DNA from 3 places in the Paenibacillus sp. FSL H3-0321 genome. Region 2 is predicted to be linked to each of the others. Evidence: riboswitches for the same ligand, from Rfam matches in the RefSeq annotation. Region 2 holds a riboswitch; each other region holds the start of a gene.
The links. Region 2 has a riboswitch for cyclic di-AMP ahead of MHI45_RS19155 (C40 family peptidase). Riboswitches for the same ligand answer to the same signal wherever they lie in the genome.

Region 1: it holds a riboswitch for cyclic di-AMP, as region 2 does, so the genes downstream of both, MHI45_RS02550 (APC family permease) here and MHI45_RS19155 (C40 family peptidase) in region 2, are expected to answer to the same signal.
Region 3: it holds a riboswitch for cyclic di-AMP, as region 2 does, so the genes downstream of both, MHI45_RS01530 (hypothetical protein) here and MHI45_RS19155 (C40 family peptidase) in region 2, are expected to answer to the same signal.

What each region holds. Positions count from the first base shown of each region.
Region 1 is NZ_JBBODH010000001.1:636,883-640,877, forward strand. Features, by position in the region: gene MHI45_RS02550 (APC family permease) at 124-1,941, opposite strand; cyclic di-AMP (ydaO/yuaA leader) riboswitch at 2,067-2,226, opposite strand; gene MHI45_RS02555 (disulfide oxidoreductase) at 2,454-2,885, opposite strand; gene MHI45_RS02560 (DsbA family protein) at 2,885-3,613, opposite strand.
Region 2 is NZ_JBBODH010000001.1:4,297,581-4,301,575, reverse strand. Features, by position in the region: gene MHI45_RS19165 (hypothetical protein) at 1-529, shown strand, start outside; cyclic di-AMP (ydaO/yuaA leader) riboswitch at 750-888, shown strand; gene MHI45_RS19160 (C40 family peptidase) at 946-1,374, shown strand; cyclic di-AMP (ydaO/yuaA leader) riboswitch at 1,760-1,902, shown strand; gene MHI45_RS19155 (C40 family peptidase) at 1,908-2,399, shown strand; gene MHI45_RS19150 (GNAT family N-acetyltransferase) at 2,660-3,166, shown strand; gene MHI45_RS19145 (c-type cytochrome) at 3,273-3,629, shown strand; gene MHI45_RS19140 (4a-hydroxytetrahydrobiopterin dehydratase) at 3,733-3,995, opposite strand, start outside.
Region 3 is NZ_JBBODH010000001.1:367,767-371,761, forward strand. Features, by position in the region: gene MHI45_RS01520 (spore germination protein) at 1-1,232, opposite strand, end outside; gene MHI45_RS01525 (hypothetical protein) at 1,316-1,519, shown strand; cyclic di-AMP (ydaO/yuaA leader) riboswitch at 1,552-1,739, shown strand; gene MHI45_RS01530 (hypothetical protein) at 1,832-2,443, shown strand; gene MHI45_RS01535 (flotillin family protein) at 2,466-3,887, shown strand.

The DNA.
Region 1 (3,995 bases), 3.7 Mb from region 2:
CTTCGCCTTACTTTTTAAATGATATTGATTCTCATTATCCCTGTCAACAAAATTATTCGTTCTATAAAAAAAGGTTGCCTCCGTAAGCTACGGAAACAACCTCTGCTAACCATATTTATCTGCCTATTTGTGCAAATGATAGGGCACTGTTGCTACAACTATATCTTTTTGATTCATCAGATAAGAGCGAATGAACAGGCTGGTCTGATTATGCAGGATCGCCTGCCACCAATGTTTGGTAATGAACTGTGGAATCAATACGGTAATATGGTCTGTAGTAGCGGTCTTCCACTCTACGGTATCGATAAATTTCACCAGTGGGCGGATAATGCTGCGGTAACGGGAACGAAGCACGATCAAGCGTACCCCCGGGTTCCATTCCTCCCATTTCTGCTCCATCTTGTGAATCTCCTCTTCATCAAAACCAACGTAGACTGCCACCACATTATCTGTTAACGACTTCGCGTAACTGATCGAATGCAGCACAGCGCGTGTCACACCCGCAACCGGAACAACAACGGTACTTCCTTTAATCAGCGGTTTATCCGTAGCAGGACAAATGCGAAGCTGATCGGCTATATTCATATAATGACGGTGAATGCGGTGGAATACGAACATGACAACCGGCAGGAAGATGAAGGCCATCCACACACTGGAAAACTTGGTGATGATAAAGATAAGCGTAATCGTCAGGGTAGTCAGCATGCCGATTGTATTAACTACAAATTTATTCTGCCAGCCTTTCGGCTTCGTTTTGAACCAGTGCACCATCATGCCAAGCTGCGACAGCGTAAAAGGGATAAATACTCCGACTGCATACAGCGGAATCAACCCTTCTGTATTTCCGTGGAAAGCAGCTACAAGCACAGCCGACAATACTCCGAGAAAAATTATACCATTAGAGAAGCCCAGACGGTCTCCCCGGACCATGAAGGCGTGAGGCAAATATTTATCTTTGGCGAACATGAACGCGAGCAGCGGAAACGCCGAGTAAGCTGTATTCGCCGCCAGGAACAAGATGACAGCCGTTATCCCTTGAATGAAAAAGTACAAACCACCCCGGCCAAACGTAGATTCGGCAATTTGCGACACGACGGTGGATTTCTCATTCGGAGTAATCCCATACCAGTAAGCCAGCAGCGTAATGCCGGTGAACATCAATCCGAGGATGCCCCCCATCAGCATCAAGGTTTTGGCGGCGTTTTTTTCCGCGGGAGCTTTGAAGTTCGGAATGGCATTCGATACCGCTTCTACCCCGGTAAGTGCCGAACAACCGGAACTGAAGGCTTTGAGCAATAGGAACAGGCTGACGTTAGAAACGGCGGAACCGATTTCCGGGATTTCGGCATGAGCGCCGCCTGTAATATATTTGTACACCCCGGCAATGATGAGTACAAAGATAGAAAACACGAACAGATACACCGGGATGGCAATAAATGAAGCGGACTCCGTCACCCCGCGGAGATTGATAATCGTCAAGATCAGAATGACGGAGACTGCAATAAGTACAGTATGGTTATGAAGACTCGGAAAGGCCGATGTGATCGCATCCGTTCCCGCCGAAGCACTAACTGCAACCGTAAGAATGTAATCTACCAATAAAGAGCCGCCAGCCAAGAGGCCGGTAGGAACGCCCAGATTGCTTTTTGCCACGATATACGCTCCGCCGCCTTGCGGATAGGCAAAGATGGTCTGGCGATAGGAAAAAATAAGGATGGCCAGCAGGCCCAATACGGCTAATGCAATCGGCAATGAATACCAGATGGCGGTGAAGCCCGCGGCCACCAGTACAATCAGGATTTGCTCCGTTCCGTAGGCCACAGACGAGAGTGCATCGGAAGACAGAACAGCCAGTGCTTTCACCTTGGATAACTTTTCATGATCGAGTTCGTTCGACTTCATCGGACGCCCGATCAATAGTCGTTTTACCTTGCTTACCATTGTAGTAACAGTTCCTCTCTTTGTTGAGTTGAAACGGTAATACCGCGCGCCGTTTTCATTGGCAGGTTTCATAAATGCAGGCACAAAAATAAGCATACGGAAATGATCCGCATGCTTACGCATGCTCATTATCCCACCCTTGCTTACGAGGTTAGCTGGCGGATTCGGGCTGTGGTAGCCCTACGGTTCCGGTCAAACTGACCTGCTTCCGATTCACCCCATTGACGTCACCGTCAAGTTTGGTTCCCCCGTTTTTCCTTGCGGAAAATTCAGCGCATATTCAACTTCTCACAAGGACTAATAATAGTCTACAATAGCTTTTCAGTAAAGCGGTGAAAAAAATGAAAAAAGAATGAAAAAACATCCAAAAAGCTCAAATCTAAGATCGGGGATAAGTGAATCTTTCATTCTCTTTCATTATCCCAGCGTTCCGTGATTTTTGAGTATTTTGGATGTTAATTGTGACAAAAATTAAGGAAATATTTATGCTCTAAATTCTGCTTAGCCTTTTCTTATTCTGCTGGCTCTTCCTTACGCCCGGTCCAGAGCAAAATTGCGATTAGAGCAAAAGCAATCAACGCAAGCAGAGGTACCGTAATGAACCCTAAAAAGTTCAAATAATCCTCATTGCAGGGTACACCAATTGTGCATGGCAAGATTTTACTGAGTGCAGGAATTTTCTGCTCTGCGTAGTGATACAGAGAGATGCTCCCGCCTATCAGACATAAAGGCAGCACATAAGGAATGATGCGTTTATCTCCCCGGTACGTGGCAATTCCGAGCAGAATCAGCTGAGGATACATAAAGATACGCTGGAACCAGCATAGCCTGCAGGGTTCATAATGCAGCACTTCACTAAGATACAAGCTTCCTGCTACAGCAATTACGGAAACAAACCAAGCCAGATACAAGCAGTGGCGTCTGCAGAAGGTAGAGAATTTCATCATTTGGCATCCGCCGAATCAAGGGCGATTTGCACCTGCGAGTCGATGGCTTCAATATCAAAGGCCTTGTCTACCTTGACTCCATTAACAAATACAGTAGGAGTAGAGGTCACTTTGCTGTCTTCGGCCAGCTTCATATCTCTCTGCAGTTCACTTTCATAGGTGCGTTCCTCAATGTCTTTACGCAAGAGGTCAAAATCTATCGGCAGGTTCTCTTTCTGCGCCAGGCTTACCAGGTAATCAGCGGTCGCCCACTCTTCGCTCTCCTCGCCCTGATTAGCATAGATTGCGTCATAATAGGTCCAGAAAGCTTCACTGTTCTGATGATAGACAGATAAAGCTGCTAATGACGCTGTTTCGGAATCCGGTCCGATAAAGGCCATATTTACGAAGTAAAAGGCCGCTTTGCCCGGAGTTACGTATTTTTCAACAAGCTGAGGTTTGATGGTACCGGTAAAGTCTGAACACGCCGGACATTTATAATCCCCGAATTCAACAATTTTGACTGGAGCATCCTCTTTTCCAAGTCTGTGCATCTCGCTGTAATTAAAGTCAGAGTTCCCTTTTGGAATCAGCATGATTAGAGCGACAAAGATAATGATAACTGCTGCTACCGTGCTGAAGATCAGAATTCTCGTTTTTTGCTTCTGCTTTTCCTGTTCTGCCCTGCGCTTTTCCTGCTTGCTCTGTTGGGGAGCCGCGGCACTGTTTCGTTTGTTTTTGCTCAAAGAGAGTTCCTTTCCGTCCACTCAGGACCCGGGTAATGAAAGTCATATAATTTAAAATTATATAATTAAAGTTCTCTCTTTGGCAAACTTCCATAGCAAACTTCAGCTCACACCGCCTTTGTTTTCAACTAAGCCAAGATAGACTCTGCTGTGTGTACGCGGGTTATTAAACAGTTGAAACAGCACAAAGGAAGCCACGTTTGGAATGAGCAGCGAGACAATCATCAAATGATTCTGAGTACAAAGATGCTAATTAAACTTTCTTACCCGACAAGAAACGACTCGAATCGGTCTCCCAATGCTAAATTGTGGTATTGGATCACACACAAAAAAGGCAATGCGCTAATTCTGCGCTAGTGCCTTTTTTGTGTAATGCTAAATA
Region 2 (3,995 bases):
GCTGCTGCATGAGCTGCACCAGGAGCGCAAAGGGGAGCGGGGAATGTTCTTTTTTCCCGGAATGAAGCTTTACGGACTCCCCGTACTGCTGTTCAGTCTAGCGGAATGGCTTCTGGCCGCAGCACCGCTGTATTGGCTTCTCCCCAAAATGTACGGGCTTCTCCTCAGCGGTATTCTCGATTATACCCTGCTGCTGAGACTGGTTCCTTATGTTCTGGCCTGGCTCCTGTACTTCTACCTGATCCGCATTCTGCTGCTGTACATGCAGTTTGGCTTCACCGGAGGAACAGGCATGTTCTCTTCCTTGCTGGTTGGCCTAAGGGTAATCCTCCCTTCCACCTGTATATCTGCACTGTTCGGCGCCGGCGGCCTGCTTCTGCTGCTGCTCTCCGGAGTGACCGCACTTTTCTGTCCAGGCCTGCCCGCACTGCTGTTCCGGCAATTTTCACCGCTTCCCTCAACGCTGTTCAAAATGTGGAGCATAGCGGGGCAGTATCACCTTTGGTGCAGCAAAACATTTCCACAATAATTACGCCAGTCCCTTGGCATAATAGAAGAGTCACTGCCCCAGATAAAGGGCGGGACTCTTCTTTTGGTTACAACGTGATTTAGGGTATTTGCAAAACTGTAAATCCTCTGGTACAATGATGCCTGTACCAGTAGTAACAACTTTGTAATCTTTTGAAACTAATTTGAAGTAAATGAATGTGCCTTTAAGCATTTAACCTTGTCGATACGTCACTGTTTCGGTGCATAAAACGCCAAATTCCCGGCACCGGGAAGTGGGGGAACCATATTTTGGGTGAATTGATCTCGCTTTAGAGGGGTCATAGGGGAACCTTCTACCGAATCCTTAAGCTAACCTCGCAGGCCTTGGAAGGAGTACATCTTTTGAAAAGTCATAATTTTAAGAAGAAATGCACCGCAGCAGCATTAGGGCTGGTGATGGTGTTCACGCTTGGAGCAGGGAGCGCTTTCGCCGACTCCAGAATGGATACGGTTATTACAAAAACACTGGGAACGACGTATAAAACCGGAGGCATAAGCACTGCCGGCTTTGATTGTTCTGGATTCACCAAATATGTATTTAAGAATGTTGGCCTTACCTTGCCCCGCACTTCCAAAGCACAATTCAGCGTTGGAACCGCCGTATCACGGAATAACCTCCGTTCCGGCGACCTGGTATTCTTCAATACCCTTGGCAATGGAGTCTCCCATGTCGGCATTTATGTCGGCAACGGAAAATTCGCCCAATCCTCTTCATCCCGTGGTGTAACTATCAGTTCAATGAGTCAATCCTACTGGGCCAACCGCTACGTTGGAGCCAAACGAGTAATGAGCACAACAGCTTACAAAGCTATCGCTTACGATTGACATCCCTCAGGAATTTCATCCTCCAATAAATAATTGTAACTTATAGAGATCCGGAAACTGATTATTGCCGTAATCATTTCCGGGTTTTTCCTTTTTGTCTTCCTTATTCTACCTTTTACACGTATTTGAGGTCTGTGAAACACCTTTTTACTAAAAATCCCAACAAATCTAAGTTAAAGCTTACTCAGCGCGTAAATATAAGACCTTTTTAGCAAAGATAACTCTTAAAAAGCGTAAATATTATGCATTAATATGTTTTAAGTGATTGCCAACTGGCGAAGTCTTTGTTACAATTATCGCAGTGAGTTTTTAGTAACATTTTTGTAATTATTGAATCGGGTTTTACAAAGGTTTTGTCATGTATTGGTTAACAAGCTAATCCTAATCAACAGTCATGCCGAGTTCCCTAACCATTAGGGAAACGGGGGAACCGATTTTGGGTGAATTGACCTCCTATTCACAGAGGGGTCATAGGGGACCTTCAACCGAACCCTTAAGCTAACCTCGTAGGCATTTGGAAGGGGTATTCACTTTTGAAGAAGAAGTTAGCAGCAGCAGTACTTAGCTTTTCCATTATGCTTACCATCGGAGCAGGAAGCGCTTTCGCGGATTCCAAAATGGATAAAGTCATCGACAAGACCATCGGAAGTAAATACGTATCCGGCGGTGTATCGACCAACGGCTTTGATTGCTCCGGATTTACAATGTACGTTTTTGATAAGATCGGTATCAATTTGCCACACCAATCCGGTTCCCAATACCAAATGGGTACTGCCATTTCCCGGGATGATCTGAGAGCGGGAGATCTTGTATTTTATAATACAAGCGGTAAAGGTGTATCCCACGTCGGCATTTATGTCGGTGAAGGCAAATTCGCACATGCTTCATCCTCCCGTGGTGTAACCATCAGCACGATGAGTGACAGCTACTACGTCAACCGCTACGTTGGCGCCAAACGGATCATGAGTACAGATGCTTACCAATCCGTTACTTCTGATTCCCAAGACAATGATGACGTACAATAAGTTGTCGTAAAACGGGCACTCTTCCATGATTTTTGCCGAAATCTGGAGGGGGCCTGTTTTTTTGTCTATAAAATTACTTACCCCTCTCAATATCCGCCAAACATAAATCTCCCCCAAATTTCCTCCATTTTATAAAATATTTTTACCACTTTGTCAAGTTTCCGCCTTTCAGAAAATTTCTGAGTCGAATCAGGCCAGTTATGGATATAATTAGGTATAGCTAGTGCTGTTGCTCCCCATGAAAGGAGGCCGGTGGCCTTATGATTAGCTCCCCCGTTACATTCCATGTAGTTCCCATGGAGATCAGCCATGCCGAAGATATCGCCGCATGGAATTACAAAGCGCCTTATAATATTTACGAATGGATGCCTTGGTCCCAAATGGAGGCGCTTGGCATTGAATTTGGCGATCCAGAGCTACGCAGAGACCAGTATGTTTCCGTGGTCAACGAGCAAGGCATCCTTTGCGGCTTTGCGCAGTTGTTTCCGATGGAGGGTGTCGTCAGGCTGGGTATTGGAATGCGCCCCGAACTTTGCGGACACGGTCTTGGCCACATTTTCATGGAAGCCATCGTTCAGGCCGCGCTGAAGCGTTATCCCGAGCGGGAAATTGATTTGGAAGTATTGACCTGGAACCAGCGGGCGATCCGAACATACCAAAAATGCGGCTTCACGATCACGGATACTTATGAACGCCTTACTCCAACCGGAAATAAGCCATTTTATTGCATGGTCTATGATAAACAACATAACGTTCCATTAAATTGAAAATTTTTGTGTTGAAATCGTCCACTTTTTTGACACAAATGCTATGATAACGCTTAACCATCCTATATAATGTAGGAAGCAGCTTACATGGAGGGGACGGATGAAGATGCAGAAATGGATCATGGGCGGTTTGTTTTTCGCAGCCTGTGCCTTTGCGGTAGTGCTCTTGTTCACATTACCCGGCAAAGCAGAGGTCGCCGAAGAAAATAACCCGACGATGCCGCAAGTCACACTGGATGCCGCAAGCGCCGAAGCGATTGTACAGGCAAGCTGCATTACCTGCCACGGTGATCAGCTACAGGGCGGTCTAGGCCCTAGTCTGCAGCAGGAAGGCGGCCAGCATAACGCAGAAGAAATCTACACCATTGTTACGAAGGGACGCGGCCAAATGCCGTCTTTCAAGGATAAGCTTGCTCCCGAAGAGATCGCGAATGTTGCCATGTGGCTTGCAGAGAAGAAATAAACCTGACCTTAAAAATACAGAATGCCCGTACAAAGGATATTCAGAGCATCCTTGCACGGGCATTTTTATATCCATTCCTATGATAGGTCGGTTTCTCCTGCGCCTAACGCGTTTTATCGAAAGCTTCGTTAAATTCATGCGCCTGGCGGAACTCTAGCGCGGCAAGCCCGCTCTCTTCTTTTGCGGACAAGCGCAGAATTACCGTTTTGTAATCAATTGTAATATGCGGATGATGATCGAAGGCTTCCGAGATCGCGGCCACCTCATCCACAAAGGCGATACCCTTCATATATTCATTAAACATATATTTGCGCACCATCATATTCGGCTCCAGCTTCCAGCCCTCCAGCTTACTTACCTGCTCAC
Region 3 (3,995 bases), 3.9 Mb from region 2:
GAGGCAGCAATCATCAATGGAAACCGCATAAACCGGATAGCAGAGCTCATTTCGTTGGAAGGGATAAGAAAAGAAGCAATGGCAGTCAACGCTACAACAATGATCATCGAATAAGAAACCAATCCCGCCTTAACAATTGCATCCCCGATGACCAACCCCCCAACAATCCCAATAGTTTGACCTACACGGCTGGGCAGACGAAGCCCTGCTTCCCGCAGCAGTTCGAATATAAGTTCAAGCAGCATCGCTTCAATCAGCGGAGGAAAAGGGACCCGGGTCAATAAACCTTGAATCGAAAAGAACAATTGCAAGGGAAGGACATTGGAGTGGAAAGAAACGGTGGCAATGTAGAGCGCTGGCAACTGAAATGCTGTTACAAAGCCGATCAGACGGATAAACCTTACAAAAGAAGCGATCATCCATCGATTGTTATAGTCATCGGGTGTCTGATAAAAGCTGAAGAAGCTCGCCGGCAATATCAGAGCTGTGGGGTCCCCATCCAGCAGTATGGCGACATATCCGTCCAGCAAATAAGCTGAGGTATGATCCGGACGTTCCGTATTGATTAGTTGCGGAAATATGGAGAAGGAGTTATCCTCCGTTAATTCCTGAATAAAGCCAGTGGAGATTATCCAATCGAGCGAAATTTTCTTTATTCTTGATTCTACAATCTTTATCAATTCAGGGTTGGCGATATTCTCCATATAGACTAAGCCTACCTGTTTGGGGGCGAATTTCCCAAGTGTGAAGTAGCGGACAATAAGGTTTGGGGAGGCTATTTGTTTTCGAATCAGGTATACGTTAACCTTCATCTCTTCAATAAAACCGTTATGAGGTCCGCGTATAACCCCTTCATTCTCAGGTTCGCTAATGCTTCGTTCGTATTTGGCAGGAGTGTTGAGGACATAGAATTCAGACATTCCTTCTAAAAAATAAACACAGCTTCCTTCAAGAAGTCCCTGAATACCTTGGTTAAGTTCTGTTTCCAAACTGAAACTAAGTGCTGTGAAAAGCTCAGAGAGGTCTTTGTCCTGATTACGGCTAAAAGGAACAATCACGTTTCGTTCAATCAATTCCGTGTCAGTGAGGGACTCCAGATAAAAGACCATTCCTTCCCTTCCCTGAAAGGATAAGCTTCTTTTTTTGAGGTCACTTGTATAGAATAGTGCTGCTTCGATATAATCAGAATTTTGATCTACCGAAGGAAATGAGGTCTGAGTTTGGTTAGTCATTATAAGGCGCTCAACTTTCGATTAGTTTTGCTGTTAACGTTCCCGAATGATTTGCAGAATATTCCTGACGGGAGCTTTAATGTGTGATGCAGAAGAATACGGCGGATGATGTTGAGCAGCAGAGGTTTCTGTTTTGTTTTCCTAGGGACATGAAGTGGAGCAAAAATGAGCAAATCATCGATCGCTTAAGAGTAAAACCAAAGAATGCGCCTTCATTCGTGAAGTGGTGGCATTTTAAGCTTCTTTTGCCATCCGCAACGTTTTACATTAAATGGTCACAGGCGTAAGATTCAAATCAACAACCGAATATATTTTAACTGTTCTCAAATGGCTGAATTCCGATAATGGGAACGGGGGAACCAATGGTGAATGCGGCTTTTGCTCAGATAGCTGCCGCTCACTTGGGGTGAATCCTTGCTGCGTGCTGAAAAGCCGCTTCTTACAAGGTAGGGCAATCTCGCTGCCCGAATCCGTCAGCTAACCCCGTAAGCCTCGAAGAGAGAGGATGAGCGCCATGATCGATTAACCGACCACGGAGAGCCCTGACGCTTCTGTGGTCTTTTTGCTGCGCATGCAGAAAGGAAAGATGATCTGTATAAGTGTTTAGAAATCTTATAACAAAGATAATCAGAGTCATTAGGCACTATCTAAAATGCTTTAAAGGGGGGATTGTTATCGTTACTGTATTTATCGTGTGCTTCTGGGTTGGATTGCTGCTTCTCCTCAGCGGCGGATTTCATGGGCATGGCCTGGCGGGTCATCTGCATGTGGGAGGTGGCGATGCTGGTGGTCCGGGCTTTGTGCCCATACTCCCTCTGATGGTGTTTGTCACGGTCTGGGGCGGCAGTGGTTATGTGCTTACCCGGTTCAGCGGAATGAAAATGCTTGCAGTGGTGCTGATCTGCACCGGGATTGCCTTGCTGCTGGGCTGTCTGATGTATGCGGTGCTGGCCCGGGTGATGACTCGGTATGATAATAGCATGAATAAAATGGATTATGAGCAGGCGGGACAACTCGGGTACATCAGCATTTCTGCAGTGGATGGAGCAGTGGGAGAGATGAAATATGTGCTGCATGGAACGATGCGTTCCATTGGAGTGCGGGCAGAAACCGGCCAGCAGCTCGCCAAGGGTGACAGGGTGATTATTTTGAAGGTGGATAAAGGAATGGCGGTAGTCACCCTCTTCGAGAGGGAAAACGAACAATTATAAATAACGGGGAGTGTCGAACCGAATGGTTATTCTTTATTTAATCTCGGCAATTGTTGTTGTTATCCTGCTGGCTTTGTTCAGTATCGTGAACGCTTATAAAAAGGTTCCACCCAATCAGGCGATGATTGTATTCGGCCTCGGCGGAAAAAGAGTGGTTCAGGGCGGCGGGACGTTCGTCATTCCCGGCTTCCAGAACAATAAGACCATCTCCATGATGCTGATGAGCTTCGATGTCATCCCGGCGCAGGCGATGTTCTCCCGGCAGGGCATCAAGCTCAACCTGGAGGCGGTAGCCCAGATTAAGATTAAAAGCGATCCTACCGCTATTCTGACTGCCAGTGAGCAGTTTATCGACAGGCCGGAAGAAGACCGTGAGACGATTATCCTGCATTCGGTGGAAGGCCATCTGCGCGGCTTGATCGGACAATTAACGGTGGAATCCATTCTAAAGACACCTGACGAAATCAACAGCAAGATGCGGGAGACCTGCTCGGAAGACCTCGACAAGATGGGGCTTGAGGTGGTCAGCTTCACCATTAAGAAAATTACTGACGACAAAGGGTATATCGACAATATGGGGGTTCCGGAAATTGAGCGCATCCGCCGTGATGCCAGCATCGCCAAGGCGGAAGCAGAACGCGACATTCAGATCAAACAAGCCGAGGCGGAGAAGGAATCCGCCATTGCCAAAGCCAATGCACATCAGGCCACCATTGAAGCGGGAACCGCCGCCCGCGCCAAGGAATCTCTGTTTGAGAAGGATTTGAACATTAAGCAGGCGGACTTTAAGCTGGAGACTGAAGTGAAAAAAGCACAGGCGGATCTTGCGTACGAATTGCAGCAGAACAAAATCAAGCAGTCGCTGGTTACCGAACAGGTCAAGATCACGCAGATGGAAGCGGAGGCCAACCGGACCGTCCGGGAAATCGAAGTTGAGCTGAAACAGAAGGAGCTGGAGGCAACGGTGATTAAGCCTGCTGAGGCGGAGAACCAGGCTACTATCATGAGAGCGGAAGCAGCCAAGCAGCGGAAAATTCTTGAGGCGGAAGCAGAGGCGGCCACAATGACCAAACGGGGACTGGCAACAGCGGAAGCAGAGCTGGCGAAGGGGAAAGCCAACGCAGAAATTGTTCAACTGGCCGGAGCGGCGGAAGCGGGGGCACTGGAGAAGAAAGCTGAAGCGTACAAACAGTTCACGCAAGCCGCACTTATAGTGGAATTCTTGAAGGTTCTGCCAGAGCTGGCTGACAAAATCGCTTCCCCGCTGGCCAAGGTCGATAAGATTACAGTGATTTCCCAGGATGGAGCATCATCCGGCGTGAACAAAATTACCGGCGATATCGCCAAAATCATGGCCCAGATTCCTGAATTGACGCAGTCGCTTACCGGTATGAACGTGACAGAGGCTCTCAGCGGGCTGCTCGGCCGGGATAAAGAGCAATAGTTCTATACAAGCTGGGATATTGAATTCCTTGCATAAGCAACGCTCTATTATGGAAAACTTCTGTAGTGCGAATAAACAGCATGATTCCATGTTTGGAGACTTATTTTG